3 regions of the Lentibacillus sp. Marseille-P4043 genome follow, and region 2 is predicted to be linked to each of the others. Evidence: predicted binding sites of a transcription regulator. Region 2 holds the regulator's gene; each other region holds the start of a gene.
What was found. The regulator Rex, encoded in region 2, represses fermentation and respiration genes when NADH is low (regulators of the CRP and FNR family bind a similar motif). The targets are predictions, from matches to a motif close to TTGTGAAATATTTCACAA.

Region 1 (5,680 bases), 3.2 Mb from region 2:
TGATCCGATCAAAACGATTAATCCAACAATATAGGTGAAAAATGCAGGTTTAGCCCATTTCATGGAAAATCCATGCGACAAACTGAACATTGGGACAAGTTTATAAGAAAATCCAAAAATCAACAGTGTAAACCATCCCGCCACACCTAGAACAATGTGTGAATGTAAGATCGTGTTATAGCTACCAACCCCTCCAAAGGCAATATTCCACGCTAGCAAAAATCCAGCAGCAATTGTTAAAAAGAAACATATAATTGCACCAGAAACAAAAAGGGTCATCATATTTTTCTTCTGCTGTTTATCAATTGTTTTTGTCATTTGGATGATAAACATGATAATGCCGATAATGGCGAGGATTCCTCCGTAAATTGCACTATCCGGCTTTACTCCAAGTAGTATTGCAAACATCGTTATCCCAACGGCAGTAAAAATAAATTGTATATAGCCAAATGTTTGATTCCAAATCGGTGTTAAGAAGGCGACAGGAACAAGTTGGTACATAGCTCCCATCGCAATCATGACGGCATATCCTAACAGAAGAAAATGCGCTCCCATCCAAATATCCGGAATCCGGAAATGCCCCGCTAATAATAGGTCATTATGGAATAAAAGAATAACTTGTGCGGCAACTAAGGCTACCAATGCATACAGAATAAAAGCGAGCGGTAGTTTTATATTAGTGTCTGATTTCATGCTCATACCGGGCATCATACGTTAATCACCAGTCTTTGTTATCGTAATTTTGAAGCTTCCATCATCTAGGGCTTCTGTTTCATGCAGATAGCCGCGATCGTTCAATTCTTCATATAAAAACATGGGACGACGGTCATTTATAATGGATAAGGATTGTCCGCTTTTCATTTTGTCCAACGCTTTTAATGTGCGCATCATTGGTTGTGGTGGTTCTAGCCCGCGATTATCAATAATCATTTTTCCTTTGCCTCCTTTTTGGTATAGGTAACTTTAAAATGCTTTTTCTCCACTTTTTCCACTTCATGTTCAAAGCCTCTTCGCTTTAAAACTGCATGCAATGGAACTGGATTAAATGGCGCATGTAAAATAAAAGATTGTCCTTTCTGCAATTGCTTTACCGTTCCCATGATTTTATCAAAAGGTTCTTTCTTCAAACGCAAATCTTCCCGAACGTCTAATTCGATAACCTCATTTGTATCCACTAAAAATCACCTCATTCAAATTTACAGAAACTGCTTCTGTTTGCCTCTATTTTTATGATAATCATTTTCAATTAGAAAAGTAGTGATTTGTGTCACAGTAATAGCAGCAGGGGGAGGGGAAGCAATACATGAAGCATTATAGGGAGTAGTTGGATAGAAAATCTTTCAACTAACAAAAAAACAAGGCACCCCGAAGATAATCCGAGGTACCTTGTTCATGTTAAAACAATTCATCTTCCAACTTGTTAGCTTGCAGAATAAAATAACCACCTTTATCTGTCGTTATTAATTGTTGTTTTTTCAATTGTGTTAGTGTGCGACTAACTGTTTCTCGGCTGGATCCGATCATATTGGCAAGTTCCCGGTTCGTAAAATGTGTATTTATCCGTGTCTGATTGTCCTTTATCTCTTTTCCGTAATGTCGGGCAAGACGCAATAAGAGCATAATTATTTGCTCATATGTATTATGCAAAATTTTTTCTTCTAATCTATTTTGTAAATCAACAATTTTGTCACCAAGAACTCGGAATAATTTTATACAAATTTCCGGATGCGTAATGAGAAAGTCTTCAAAGGAGTGAATTGGAATATAGATCAGAATAGCATCCTCCAGTACTTCTGCATGTGCCGGATAACTATCTTTTCGGAAAAAGCCCTGATGTGGAAACATATCATCCGGCTGAAGAACATTGACGATTTGCTCCTTCCCATGGAAATCTGTCTTATATATTTTGACTTTTCCCTGGCGAATAAAATAGACATTTGTTAATGGGTCGCCCTGCATGAAAATGTGTGTCCCGTGTCGATACATACGTGATTTCGCTAGATCCACAATAGGCTCCATCTCATATTCGGTTAAATCTTTGAACAATGGGACTTTTTGCAGAAGCTCTCGGACGGATTGGCTGTTCATGATTATTCTCCTTTCCATTGGTAAATCGTTAGTACAAAAGGCTTACTAACATGATTCATCTTCATTCTATCACGTTCTAGCGAATTATATGTGAACAGAATATGATAGCGTGATAAAAATCATAGTTGAAGGGTGTTTATCCTCACAACGTATGAATCGGCAAGACTTTATGATAGAGATGATCCAGAAAATACGGTAAAAAACAGGAGGTAACAAAATGGAATACACAACAAAAATTTATGCGCCAGATATTGATCCAAGACACCGCCACCCGAAGATTTTTGAAGTATTTGATAGTCTAAAGTCAGGTGAATATATGGAGCTTTCCAATGATCATAATCCAAAACCACTACACTATCAGTTAATGATTGAACGAGGGGAAGACACCTTTACATGGGAATACACGGAAGAAGGACCATCACTTTGGCGGGTAGCAATCGGGAAAAAATGATTTTTATTTATGAAAGACTTCTGAGCTATTCAGGAGTCTTTTAAACGGAGTAAAGACGTATACATGTGAATATCATCACATCCCGCGCAGTTGAAAGATAGTATTGTAATAGTGCTAAGTTATCGTATAAGGAGATGGTACCATGTATTCACAAGATTATAATGAAAACCCCTTTATTGTCATATGGGAATTAACACGTGCTTGTGCATTAAAGTGTTTACATTGTCGTGCTGAAGCTCAATATCATCGGCATCCAGGAGAACTAACATTGGATGAAGGGAGAAAACTAATCGATGATATCTATGAAATGAATAATCCAATGCTTGTCTTTACTGGTGGGGATCCATTAGAACGTCCGGATGTTTTTGAAATTGCGGAATACGCTGTAAAAAAAGGTGTTCGAGTATCAATGACACCATCCGCAACCCCTAGTGTGACAAAAGAAGCGATGCGGAAGGCGAAAGATGTTGGGTTAGCACGTTGGGCCTTTAGTATTGATGGGCACTGTGCGGAAGTTCATGATCATTTTCGTGGCACATCCGGTTCGTTCGATTTAACAATGAATGCCATCCGTTATTTGCATGAATTGGAGATGCCATTGCAAATTAATACTGTTATTTCACGTTACAACGTTGATTATCTAGACAAGCTTGCGGAAATGGTTGAACGGTTAGGTTGTGTGCTTTGGAGTGTATTTTTCCTTGTTCCAACAGGACGTGGAAAGGAATCGGATATGATCTCGCCAGCAGAACATGAGCGAACACTAAGATGGTTGTACAACTTATCTAAACGTGTATCTTTTGATATTAAGACAACAGCGGCACAGCATTACCGTCGAGTCGTTATCCAAGGTAAAATGCGTGAACATAAAGGGCGAAGCGATGTCGACCAGATTTTTTATGAGGATGCATTAATGACTGGAAAAACCGGGCAAATTGATGGTCTAGGTCGCGCACCAAAAGGGGTAAATGACGGGAATGGATTTGTGTTCATTTCCCATACTGGTGACGTGTACCCGAGTGGTTTGTTACCTATAAAAGCTGGCAATGTTAGAACAACACCATTGGCAACGATTTACCGGGAATCGGAGATATTTAAAAATCTACGGAATCCTGATAACTATAAAGGAAAATGCGGAGTCTGTGAATTCCGCTTTGTTTGCGGAGGTTCAAGGTCCAGAGCATATAGTGTTACAGGGGATTATATGGAATCAGAACCATATTGTGTATATATTCCGAAAGTGATGCGTGGAAGAAGAAAAGTGAAAAAGTAATGTAAAGAAGCTTCTAGGATATCACTAGAAGCTTTGTGATTTTATGAACTTGTTAATGGATGCTGCACAATACGACCGGACAGTTTTCACAGTTTATCTCGTCCTTTAAATATTGTAAGTTATGAATAATAATGTGTCCTTTTTCCATTGAAATAATGGTACTTCGCTTCAGCTCATTTAACAATCGGTTAACACTTTCACGGGATGTCCCACAAAAATTAGCCAGTTCCTGATTTGTTAATACCATATCAATATAAATACTGCCGTTATCTTGTTTCTTGCCATAACTATTAGACAGTCGAATTAATGTGGAAAATAGCGCTCCTTTTTTTCCGTTTAGAACAAGATCACGAAACCTTGTTTGATCACGACGGAAAGCCTGATTCATTACTTTCATGAATTCAATTGCAAGGCTGCCGTTATTTACCAATTCATTTTCTAGATGGGATTTTTTTATAACAGCGACTTCACCGTCTGCTAATACTTTCGCATTCAATATATATTTTACATCATCGTATAATGAAAGTTCTCCAACAATATCACCTTTGTCGCAAATCCGCAGTGTGAGCTCTCGTCCATCAGGTGATAGCTTACCAATTTGGATTGTTCCCGATTGGATAATGTATAACTCCTCAGCGCTTTCCCCCTCAGAAAATAAAAAGCTACCTTTTTTGATTGGCTTAATGTAGTCAACAGAATCTAAAAGTCCTTTTAATTCATCAGATATGTTTGGCTTGATGTATGTGTTCTTCATGCTTGAAACCCACCTTTTTAAGGGATAATTGCACATATACCTTCATTTAAGTATATCGGTATAGAATGGTCAAGAAAAAAGCAGTAGTTTGAAACCCACTGCTTAGAAATCTTCTTTTTAAAGAAATATAATAACAAGTATCCCAACAATAAAGCAATAAAAGGCGAAGTATTTTAAATTGCCTTGCCTCATAATATTGATAAACCATTTTAATGCAAAATAGGATGCGATAATTGATGCCATAAAGGCTAATAGATACGGTATCATTAATGCGTCAAAGTTGTTGTCATTCACAATGTCGCCAACAGACATAACAGTTATGCCGAGACTTACCGGGATATATAGCAGGAACGAAAATCGTAATGCAGTTTCTTGTTTCATTCCAAGGAGCATTGCTGCGACAATAGTTGCACCAGACCGGCTAATCCCAGGAACCAAGGCAACAGATTGTGCTAGTCCAACAATGACAGCGTCTTTTACCGTTAAATCGCCATCGTTTTTATTACCACGCAAATTGCGAATGATCCAAAGTGCAACACCTGTGATAAGCAATGTTATACCAACAACAGCAACAGTACTTAGTTTACTGCTAATGTAATCTTCTAACAACAGCCCGATAATACCGGTTGGAATCGTTGCAACAACCAGATACATAACAAATTGGAAATCTTTTTTTGCTGCTGCATCTCTGGTGAAAATAAACCGAAAGAAATGATCAATTAAACGAATAATATCTTTCCGATAAACGACCAACACGGCAATAAGCGAACCAAAGTTTACAAGTATTTCAAAGGAAAGCCCCTTGATCTCTAAGCCAAACAATTCCCGTAAAATTACTAAATGACCACTTGATGATATCGGGATTGGTTCGGTGATTCCTTGAAAAAGGCCTAATACTGTGTACTTAATTAGTAACCAAAATTCTGTAATGCCATCCATGAAAATGCCTCCTATAATATTGTATTTTTCTACGTATTGCTTTTTGATTTAAGTCACCATCTTATAGGCTAATGAATAGTCTAGTTGGTGAGGAGGTTGAAGAAAATGAAAAACAATTATCATCATATATACGAATTATGCAAGGAACATATGCATTCTTACGTGCTTGCTGAGA
Region 2 (5,680 bases):
AGACATTTAAAGCAGCTAAACAATATGATGTAAAACAAGTTATTGTTGCTGGGGGTGTTGCTGCGAATAAAGGCTTACGTGGGGCTATCCAACAGTGTTTTTCTAATACAGGAATTCCATTGTCGATTCCACCTTTAAACCTTTGTACTGATAATGCAGCAATGATTGCAGCTGCTGGGACCATTTCCTATGAGCAAGGTAAGCGGTCAGGATTGGATTTGAATGCAAACCCATCGTTAGTATTAAGTTAATAACAGGTTATCAACAAGTATGTGTATATCTTCTAGAAAAAGCCTAATACTTTTATATTGATTATGTGGATAAAAACTGTGGACAACTATCGTTTTAGTTGTGGATAATGTGAATAACCGTAATGATTTTAATTATAATAGTGCTTTTTATGTGTATAACATTGTGGATTACTTAATAAGACAGTATTATATTTGTAATCAAACGTTTGATCAATAAAAAATTAATACAAAAAAACCGGGTTATCCCGGTTTTTGTTATTCATCCTCTTGTAATGCGGTCCATTCTTCCATAAGTTGTTCGATTTCTTGCTTAATTTCCCCCGTTTGCTTTGTCAGTTCCAATGCTTTTTCATGATCTTGGTAAATTTCTGGTTCGGTCATTTTTTGCTCGAGTTCAGCAAGTTCATTTTCACGTTGTTCTATTGTATCTTCTAGTTCCGTTATTTTACGTTCTTTTTTTCGTTGTTCACTGCGAAGCTTTTTTTCTTCTTTAAAGCTTAAATTACTTTGATCTTTTTTGTTCATTACTTCTGCGGTTTGTCGCAGTCTTGCACGTTCAGCTTCCTCTTCTTTTTTCTCCATATAATAATCATAATCGCCTAAATAAACAGTAGCGCCATCTTGCTGCATTTCCACAACCTGGTCTGTAATTTTATTGATAAAATATCTGTCGTGGGATACAAATATGATAGTCCCTGGAAAATCGATTAGTGCCGCTTCCAATACTTCCTTGCTGTCGATGTCCAAGTGGTTTGTCGGTTCATCCAGTACTAATAAATTGGCTTTTTGCATCATTAATTTGGCCAATGATAATCGTGCCTTTTCCCCACCACTAAGGGAATGGACAAGTTTTAAAACATCGTCACCTGAAAATAAAAAATTACCTAAAACGGTGCGAATATCTTTTTCATTTACCGTAGGATGTTCGTCCCATAATTCTTGTAAAATGGTTTTTGATGGTGTTAGAGTCATCTGTTCTTGATCGTAATAGCCAATTTGAACGTTTGTTCCAAGTTGGATTGTCCCACGGCTCGGTTTCAGTCTCCCTAAAATCGTCTTGAGTAAAGTAGTTTTACCAACACCATTTGGACCAACAAGTGCAATCCGATCCCCGCGATTTACATGAATTTTTACATTGGAAAACAAGTCCTCTCCGCTGTCTTCATATCGAAATGATAGGTCATCGATTTTTAATACGTCATTTCCACTTCGCCGGGTGATTTGGAAGGAAAAGGATGCAGACGATTCCTCACCAGCTGGTTTTTCCAATTTATCCATTCTTTCAAGCTGCTTCCGTCTGCTCTGGGCTCGTTTGGTTGTGGATGCACGAACGATATTTTTTTGAATAAATTCTTCCATCTTTTTAATCTCTGTTTGCTGTTTTTCAAACTCTTTCATATCCTGCTCAAAATTTAATGCTTTCTGCTCGAGAAATTTGCTGTATGTCCCATGATATTTTTTCGTTCGATGATAGGATATTTCGTATACAATCGTGACGGTTTTATCCAAAAAGTACCTGTCGTGGGACACGATTGTAACTGCTCCCGGATAATTAGCCAAATAATTTTCAAGCCATGCTAGTGTATCAATGTCCAGATGATTTGTCGGTTCATCTAAAATTAATAGTTCAGGTTTCTTTAATAGTAATTTTCCTAAGGCTAAGCGTGTTTTTTGTCCGCCACTTAGTTCATGGATTGGTGTTTCATAGTCATAATCCTGAAAATGGAGTCCGGTCAAGACTGCCTTAATATCTGCTTCATAGCGATAGCCTCCACCAGCTTCAAATGCCTGTTGTTTCTTATCGTAATCATGTAAAAGTTGCTCGTAGTTTGCTGTTGATAAAGAAGATGCTTGTTCCATTTCGCGTTCTAACAGTCTTAGTTCCTTTTCCTGATCAATTAAATGTTGGAACACGTCAAGCATTTCATTCCAAATGGTTTTGTCTGATTCGAGCCCAGTATGCTGGGATAAGTAGCCGATGGACAGGTCCTTCGGCTTATGTATTTCACCTTCATCATAGCTTAATTCACCCGCCATAATTTTAAGTAGTGTCGACTTACCAGCACCGTTTCTTCCAACAATAGCAATTCGATCTTTTTGTTTTATTTCGAGTTTTATAGTAGATAATATTTTTTCTGCACCAAAGGATTTTGATATTCCGTTTAATTGCATGATAATCATTTCGTTCACCTCATCCTTTTAAGTGTATCGTATTGTGAACGAGTAAGGAAGTATAATAATTTAGATTATAATGACGTCAAGTATAGGAGAAGCCACGTCTAGCTTCAAGGCTTTTAATGCAAGCAATTTATTTGTGAATTTAATCACGACTTATCGAATTTTTTCTGATAAACTAAGATGTATAAGTACGAAGTGAAATGGAGATGAGTATATGGCAAATTTCACACATTTTAATGAACAAGGCAGAGCGCGGATGGTTGATATAAGTGAAAAGCAAGAATCGGAACGAACCGCCTTTGCAAGGTCAAGTATTCAAGTCACAGAAGAAATCTATCATAAAATTAATGATAATGAGATAAAAAAAGGCGATGTGTTAGCCGTTGCCCAAGTAGCAGGGATTATGGCTGCTAAAAAGACATCAGATTGGATTCCAATGTGTCATCCATTACAATTAAAAGGCATTGACATATCGTTTGATTGGCAGATTACAGCGGATATGTTTGTATTACAAATAGAAGCTTTTGTAAAAACGAAGGGAAGTACAGGGGTTGAAATGGAGGCATTAACTGCAGCTTCAGCAACAGCCCTGACAGTTTACGATATGTGTAAGGCACTTGATAAAGGAATGGTCATTGGAGAAACTTTTTTACTAGAGAAAAAAGGTGGCAAATCCGGTGATTACTATCGAGAAAGCTAGGGGGGATAATAATGGAACAGCATAAAATTCCGCAAGCTACTGCAAAGCGGCTGCCATTATATTATCGGTTTTTAAATAATTTACATCATCAAGGCAAGAAGAGGGTGTCATCAAAAGAGCTGAGTGAAGCTGTTAAAGTTGATTCAGCAACAATTCGCCGCGATTTTAGCTATTTTGGTGCGTTAGGAAAAAAAGGATATGGCTACAATGTAGAATATTTACTGGGCTTTTTCCGCAAGACGCTCGACCAAGATGAAGTAACAGAAGTGGCTTTAATCGGCGTAGGGAATCTTGGTACAGCATTTTTACATTATAACTTTATGCGAAGTAATAATACAAAAATTGTAATGGCATTTGATACGAATGAGACAAAAGTAGGAACAGAAGTTGGTGGAGTTCCTGTATACCATATCAACGATTTAGAGGAAAAAATTAATGGTGTTCAAGTTGCGATTTTAACAGTTCCTGCCAATGAAGCTGAAGGAATTACCGAACGACTTGTCAAGCAAGGGATTTCGGGGATCCTTAACTTCACACCGGCACGAATAACTGTTCCAGATAATATTCGGGTGCATCATATTGATTTAGCTGTGGAACTGCAAGCATTGGTTTATTTTTTAAAGCACTATCCATTAGATTAGCCGTGAAATAAGTTACAAACAATTGTACAATATTTTCACCAGTTTTGACCTGCTATCATACAGTATAATGATCAATTTATATTTTGAGAAAAGAGTTGAGACACTGTACATGGCAGTTAAAGATACGAGGGAATGGCTAAAGGAATATTTGCGAATTAAGGGAAGTTCATGGGTCAATAATATTGAGCATCAGAAACAATGCATAAGTGAAAAACTCGTTTCTTACTTTCCAGGAAGTTCATCATCGGTAATCCATGATCATTTACTACAACATGGCCTTTTTTTGCCAAATGTGCAGGATGAAAGTATTATCAATTCCTTAACTAATGTTAATCCATGGAAAATTGCAAGAGTAGAGCTAATGCGATTAAAAAAGGAATGGGAAGGACCCGACATACCGATATTTATTTTTCCTTCTGATTCCAATAATCGGCAGTTAAAACGGGATTTTAATGGGTTGTCTGGGGTGTCCCATCATGATAAAGTGTTCTTGTTTGTGTCTGGAACCATGTCACAGCAAGAACTGCAGGCGCTTATTACGCATGAATATAATCATGTTTGCAGGCTGCATTATCTCGATAAAAAGGAAAAGAATATGAAACTCTTGGATTCTATTGTCTTGGAAGGTTTGGCTGAAATGGCTGTACAGGAACGTTTGGGAACAGAACATTTGGCAAAATGGGCTACCATACGACCCATTGATTCGGCCTTGAATTATTGGAGGAAGTGGCTAAAGCCAAATATGAAGTTGTCGAAAGCGGATCCTCGTCATAATGAACTGCTATATGGGGGAGGCTTTGTTCCGAAATGGCTGGGTTACAACGCTGGCTACCATTTGGTTTCCTCTTTTATTAAAAATAAACAAACGCACATAAAAGAAACGTTACATTTACCAGCCGAAACAATAGTAGAAGGATCTGATTTTTCGTTTTAACCAAAAGACTGTCCTAGCAAAGGTTCATACCATTCCTTGCCGGACAGTCTTCTGCTTATAATGTGTGTTCAAAAAGTATGCCAAATTAGAAGCAAGGCCGACTAAGTACGTCACGTCCTGTGACAACGTCGACACTAGCACGTCCTGTACGTCGAAGGTCGAGGCGGCGTAGCTTTGAGCCCCGGAGTGTACATAAATAGGTACATGAGGAGCGGAAAAGCAAGCCAACGAAGAGATTCGCTGCTTATTATTTGGTGACTTTTTGAACAACCTTTTATAATACTACCAGAAAAATAATGGTGACAATGCAGCAATGGTAGCTAGAGCAATTCCCCAGCCAGCACCCCATCCACCATATCCGCCATAACCACCGTATCCGCCGTATCTACCATATCCACCATATCCACCGAAACCATATCCGAATCCGCCCAGATTTCTGCCTTCTAGTGGACGAAGAAAGACATGCGAGTTGCTAACTCTAGTAACAACACCCCGGTGCATTCTACCATCTCTTGTTCTAATTCCGACAGGGCGTCCAACACATCCTAGACACTGCCGATAAAAAGGACTTACTGCCATCCTGTATGAACTCCTTTCCTGTTAATAATATGGATTTATTATGGGTGTTAAATGACGATAAACAAATGCAAAGAAGTGAAATGGATTAATTCCACTACTATTAGTAATACCTTATGTTTTAAATTTTTTACCGATTGGACAAAAACCTTAGTATCTATTAATAAATAAAAAATGGTAAGAACAAGGGAGGGACATAAATGAAAAATTATACGTATCATGATTTTTTAGCCTTTTTAGGGGTTGGTGGGGCTCACCCAGGTGGAATTGCTCTAACAAAAAAATTGTTAAGAGATGTGCCAATCAACCAAACCTGTAACATACTTGATGCCGGGTGTGGAACAGGACAAACAGCGGCTTATTTAGCACAAGCTTATGGTTGTAAAGTAACCGGACTTGA
Region 3 (5,680 bases), 2.9 Mb from region 2:
CAGAACGGAGACAATTGCTAAGAATACGACGCTCCATGAATAAGGGCTAGTTAGCAGCTCATTAAACAGCAAAGAAACCTCCCCGTTTGTTTCAACAATAAAACCACCTTCAGATAACGTTAAAGCAATTGATAATGATGCCGGAATCAACAAACCTGTCGCACCATAAAGAAACATATAGATATTACTCTTCTTTGACCCATAATTTTCAAAGGCATAGAATGACCCTCGAATGGCTAACAATACAATAGCAATACTTCCTGGTACTAGCAGTGCACTACCATAATAATAGGCTGCATCTGGAAAAAATCCAACAAGTCCAACAAAGAAAAACACAAAAAACACATTGGTTACTTCCCAGACAGGAGATAAATAACGGGAAATTAATTGGTTGATAATATGATCCTTCTTCGTTATTTTAGCGTAATATGCGAAGAACCCTGCACCAAAATCGATGGAAGCGACTATTAGATATCCATAAAGAAAAATCCATAGTACGGTTATACCAATGAGTTCATAACTCATTATTGATCATCCCCTTCTATACCTGGATAACGTTCCTCAAGTTCTTGTTCTACCGGATTGTTGCGAAACATTTTTCGTAGTACAACGACACATAGCACACCTAATAAAATGTATAGCGCCAGGAATAAAAAGAACATAATATCAACATGTGGTGACGTTGTGGCTGCATGTTCCACTTTCATATAACCACGTAAAATCCATGGCTGCCTCCCCACTTCGGCATAAATCCAGCCAAATTCTAAGGCAAGCATCGCTAATGGACCATTTGCTATAAGCAAGATAAGCAACCATTTTGCATGCTCATTCCATTTTTTTACCTTGGTGAAAATCAAATATATAAGAGAAACAGCCAAAGCAAACATACCAAGCATTACCATCAGATCAAACATATAGTGAACCCAATACGGCGCAACCTCATCTTCAGGAAATTGGTCCAAACCAGTAACCTCACTATTAAAATCACCATTCGCCAGAAAACTTAATACACCTGGCAAGTGAATACCGTTTATTACATCATTTTCATCATTCAAATACCCAAATAAAATTAAATCAGCACTTTTTTCTGTTTCAAAATGCCATTCAGCAACCGCCAATTTTTCGGGCTGATGTTCCGCTAAAAACTTCGCTGATGCATCACCAGCAATAGCGGTTAAAACAGCAAATAAGAAAGTCGCTGTCACCGTTAATTTTAACGCCTTTTTATAATAGGCTGACGACTTCTTCCGCAAGATAATAAAAGCAGTAATTGCCGCAAGAACAGCCGCTGACGTTAAATAAGATGAACTTAATACGTGAAACACTTTTGTTGGTGTTGCAGGATTCAGCATTGCTTGTATCGGGTCAATTGACGTTACTTTCCCATTTTCCATTGTAAAGCCTGTCGGTGTATTCATAAAAGCATTGACCGTTGTAATAAACACCGCGGAAAAACTAGATCCAATCACGATAGGAATCGAAAGGAGCCAATGTGTGATTGGGTTTTTAAAGCGATCCCATGTGTAAAGGTATGCACCTAAAAAAATAGCCTCAAAGAAAAAGGCAAATGTCTCTAGAAATAATGGTAAACTAATAACATTTCCAGCAACTTGCATAAAGTTCGGCCACAATAATGAAAGTTGTAAACCAATCGCGGTACCTGTTACCACTCCGACAGCAACGGTTATAACAAATCCTCTCGTCCATCTTCGTGCAAGCATCCGATAATGCGGGTCTTTTTTCTTTATCCCAATAAATTCCGCTATCGAAATCATGACAGGTACCCCTACACCAATTGTTGCAAAAATAATATGAAACCCAAGTGTCATTGCGGTAAGCATTCTACTCATTAAAACACTATCAAATTCCATTGGTGTTACCCTCCTAACTAGTTTATGCTCAATATTGCACAATCTTAACCTAGATTGAAGCCATCCACATGTTAAAGACTCCAAAAAACCTAAAACTGCAAATGACTACTAGATTTATATTTTCACTGTACCCATAGTATAAACCCTTAACACTTGAAAAACAGCCCTTTTTCATGACAGTTGTGTGACATCTGTCACATCTTAACGTCTTACACAAAAATCAGTCTCTTCCATATTAGAAGAGACTGTCTTAAACCTACATTGCATCAAGCATTTGGAATTGTGACTTTACTAAATCAAAATATTCGCCTTTATATTCCATTAATTGTTGATGATTACCGTGTTCTAAAATTTTCCCTTGTTGTAATACAAAAATTTCATCAGAATCTCGAATTGTTGATAGACGGTGGGCAATAATAATTGCTGTTCTCCCCTTTAGGAGTCTGCGTAAGGCAGCTTGAATCTTAACCTCTGTTTCTGTATCAATACTTGCAGTTGCTTCATCAAGTATTAAAATCCTTGGATCAGCAAGCAATGCCCTTGCGAACGATAATAACTGTCGCTCCCCTGCTGACAAAATATTTCCCCGTTCTTCTACCTCTGTTTCATAACCGTCTGCCAACCGCTGGATAAATTCATCAGCCCCAACGACTTTAGCAGCTTCAATCACCTCATGATCCGAAGCATCGGGGCGACCAAAGCGGATATTTTCCTTAATCGTTCCAGAAAAGATAAACGTATCTTGTAATACGACACTGATTTGTTGACGCAAACTATCTAGTCTTACGTCGCGTAAATCGTGTCCATCAATTCGTACGATCCCTTTTGTCGGATCATAAAATCTACTAATTAGGTTAGCAATGGTTGATTTACCACTTCCGGTATGGCCAACAAGCGCAATCGTTTCACCATCTTTGATATCAAGTGACACTTCATGCAATGCAATCCGTTCCTCATCATAGGAGAACTGAACTTGGTCAAATTGAATATGACCCTTCATATCAGTAAATTCATATGCATTCGCTTTGTCCTCTACATTTGGCTGTTCATCTAAAAACTCAAAAATCCTTTCCGATGAAGCCATTGCCATCAGTAGCTGATTATACATTTGTCCCAATCTGGAAATCGGTTCCCAAAACATCCCCAGAAAAAAGGCAAACGATACAAATGTACCAATCTCAATTCCTCCATTAGCAGGACCCTGCAAAATTAAATAGGCACCATACGTGATTAAGATAATCGTTCCAATTGCATTACTCAAATCAACAAATGGACGAAATAAAGCACTTTTCTTGGTTGCCACTCGCCAGCTCTCAAAGTTGTCTGTATTAATTCCATCAAAAAATTCGGCGTTTTCTTTTTCCTGAGAGAATGATTGTGTAATCCGAATACCTTGAATGCTTTCATTTAGATGTGAGTTTAATCTTGATTGCTGAATACGAGTATTTTGCCATGCTTTACGAATAGTCCGGCGTAGTTTAGTTGAGATATAAAACATGATTGGGATAATAACCATAATTGCTAGTGCTAACTTCGGACTTAACACAAGCAAAATAACTACTATTCCCCCTAAGGTAACAACGTCCATTAGCAAATTAATAATCCCATTCGTAAAAAGTTCTTGCAGGGAATTAATATCGTTCATAATCCGAACAAGGATCGAACCAGCAGACCTGGAATCAAAAAAGCGATGGGATAAACGCTGAACATGGGAAAATAAATGTTTCCGCAAATCAAAGATAACGTTCTGACCTAAAATATTGACCCATTTTATGCGAAATATGTTCCCGAGATAATTAAGTAAATAAAGGAAGCCAATTCCGATAACAAGATACGTTAACATCGTTGTATCTTTATTTTTAACCGCGATGTCTATTGCAACTTTACCGATTAGTATTGGTACAGCTAACCTTACTGCAGTAGACACTAACATTGCGATGATTGCGCCAGGCAAATACGTTTTCGCATATGGTTTTAAATAAACGAGAAGACGCCATAACTGCTTCCAGTTGAAAGATTTTTCGACCGCATGATCAACTGTATAATGGAATCGTTTCAAATGGCGACTCTTTAGTAATGTTTTCTGTTGAGCCAATTTTTCTCCCCCCTTATGAATGGACCGTACTCATAATTGCTTCACGATCTTGATACTGAATATCATAGATGCGTTGATATGGTCCTTGATTATGAACGAGAATATCATGTACCCCACGTTCAACAATCTTTCCATCTTCAAGAACCAAAATCTCATCCGCATGTTTCAATGAGGAAATCCGGTGTGCGATGATAAAGGTTGTTCTACCATGCATAACCTCTTTTAGTGCCTTTTGAATTTTGAACTCTGTTTCCATATCAACGGCAGATGTTGCATCATCTAAGACTAATATACTTGGATTAATACAGATTGCCCGTGCGATTGCGATTCGTTGTTTCTGACCACCTGACAACCCCATACCACGTTCACCTAGCATCGTATCATAGCCATTAGGCATCTCCATGATAAATTCATGTGCTTGTGCTCGCTTTGCTGCATCAATAATTTTTTCCTCGTTGATGTCAGGGTTGCCGTACGCAATATTTGCTCGAATACTTGTAGAAAACAAAAAGGATTCTTGCAAAACAAAGCCAATATGCTTACGTAGCGCTTTTAATTTATAGTCTGTAACTGGTTTTTCATCAATTACAACTTCTCCCTCTTCTGGTTCATAAAAACGGGTTATAAGTTGTGTGATGCTTGTTTTTCCTGAACCGGTTGCCCCAATTAACCCAATTACTTTTCCTGGTGGTGCATCAAAATTAATATTCTTTAATGCTGTATCATCATTTTCTGTATAAGTTAATGTAACATCACGAAACGTAACATGACCTTTAACTGTCGTATCAATTGCATTTTCTTGTTCCACAATATCCTCTTTTGCCTCGAGAATTTCGAGTATCCGTTCACCCGAAGCCTTCGATTGAGAAAATAAATTAATGACAAACCCTAAGTTCATCAGTGGTCCCAAGATGTACCAGACAAGACTAAAGAATGCTACAAGTTCCCCAACCATGACTTGTTCCGTTATCACGAGATAACCACCGAATGCCAACAATGCTACAGCACAAACATTGCCAATAAACTCCATTAACGGGAAAAATTTTGCCCAAATTTCTGACGTTTTTAAATAGTTTTGTCGATAATTATCATTGCTGGATGAAAACCGACCAATTTCAAAATCTTCCCTTGATAATGATTTCACTGTGTTCATACCGCTGATATTTTCTTGTACTCTTGTGTTTAAGCGACCAAATGATTTTCGTATTCTTTTAAAAGCAGGATGTGCACGTTTCTCAAATTGAAAAACAACGACAGCCAAAAACGGCATCGCCCCCATTGTCACGAGCGCAAGTGGAACAGAATAATAAAACATCACTGCCAAACTAAAGATAATTAACAGTGTGATGCGAAGGAGTTCGGCAAATCCTACTGACAGGAAAAAGCGGAACCCTTCCACATCCGCAGTCAATCGTGACATTAAGTCCCCTGTTTTCGCATTATCATAGTACGTAAATGATAATACTTGCAACTTCTCATATAGGGCTTCCCGCAGTTTATAAACAGATGTAATTCCAAATAATTCCCCTAAATATTGATGAAAAAATGTTGCAAAACCTTTTACAATCATCACAATCAAAAAAGCAACTGCTAAATACGGTATCAACGATAAGCGATCTTTCAATACTACATCATCAATTGTCTTTTGCAGTATGATTGGATACACAACCGTTATCGCCGTTACAAACAGCAAAAAGAATAACGATGTGAAAAA

Region 1: the regulator Rex is predicted to act here: its motif matches at 2,603-2,620, upstream of C8270_RS17260 (TIGR04053 family radical SAM/SPASM domain-containing protein).
Region 3: the regulator Rex is predicted to act here: its motif matches at 2,054-2,071, upstream of C8270_RS15875 (cytochrome ubiquinol oxidase subunit I).

What each region holds. Positions count from the first base shown of each region.
Region 1 is NZ_LT984884.1:3,476,363-3,482,042, reverse strand. Features, by position in the region: gene C8270_RS17285 (hypothetical protein) at 1-699, opposite strand, end outside; gene C8270_RS17280 (DUF2249 domain-containing protein) at 715-930, opposite strand; gene C8270_RS17275 (DUF2249 domain-containing protein) at 927-1,175, opposite strand; gene C8270_RS17270 (Crp/Fnr family transcriptional regulator) at 1,396-2,088, opposite strand; gene C8270_RS17265 (DUF2249 domain-containing protein) at 2,306-2,539, shown strand; gene C8270_RS17260 (TIGR04053 family radical SAM/SPASM domain-containing protein) at 2,682-3,812, shown strand; gene C8270_RS17255 (Crp/Fnr family transcriptional regulator) at 3,865-4,566, opposite strand; gene C8270_RS17250 (undecaprenyl-diphosphate phosphatase) at 4,684-5,496, opposite strand; gene C8270_RS17245 (hypothetical protein) at 5,611-5,680, shown strand, end outside.
Region 2 is NZ_LT984884.1:256,347-262,026, reverse strand. Features, by position in the region: gene tsaD (tRNA (adenosine(37)-N6)-threonylcarbamoyltransferase complex transferase subunit TsaD) at 1-251, shown strand, start outside; gene C8270_RS01245 (ABC-F family ATP-binding cassette domain-containing protein) at 507-2,432, opposite strand; gene moaC (cyclic pyranopterin monophosphate synthase MoaC) at 2,644-3,129, shown strand; gene C8270_RS01235 (redox-sensing transcriptional repressor Rex) at 3,141-3,770, shown strand; gene C8270_RS01230 (DUF2268 domain-containing protein) at 3,838-4,704, shown strand; gene C8270_RS01225 (hypothetical protein) at 4,987-5,283, opposite strand; gene C8270_RS01220 (class I SAM-dependent methyltransferase) at 5,481-5,680, shown strand, end outside.
Region 3 is NZ_LT984884.1:3,196,523-3,202,202, forward strand. Features, by position in the region: gene C8270_RS15870 (cytochrome d ubiquinol oxidase subunit II) at 1-525, opposite strand, end outside; gene C8270_RS15875 (cytochrome ubiquinol oxidase subunit I) at 525-1,871, opposite strand; gene C8270_RS15880 (ABC transporter ATP-binding protein) at 2,128-3,966, opposite strand; gene C8270_RS15885 (ABC transporter ATP-binding protein) at 3,980-5,680, opposite strand, start outside.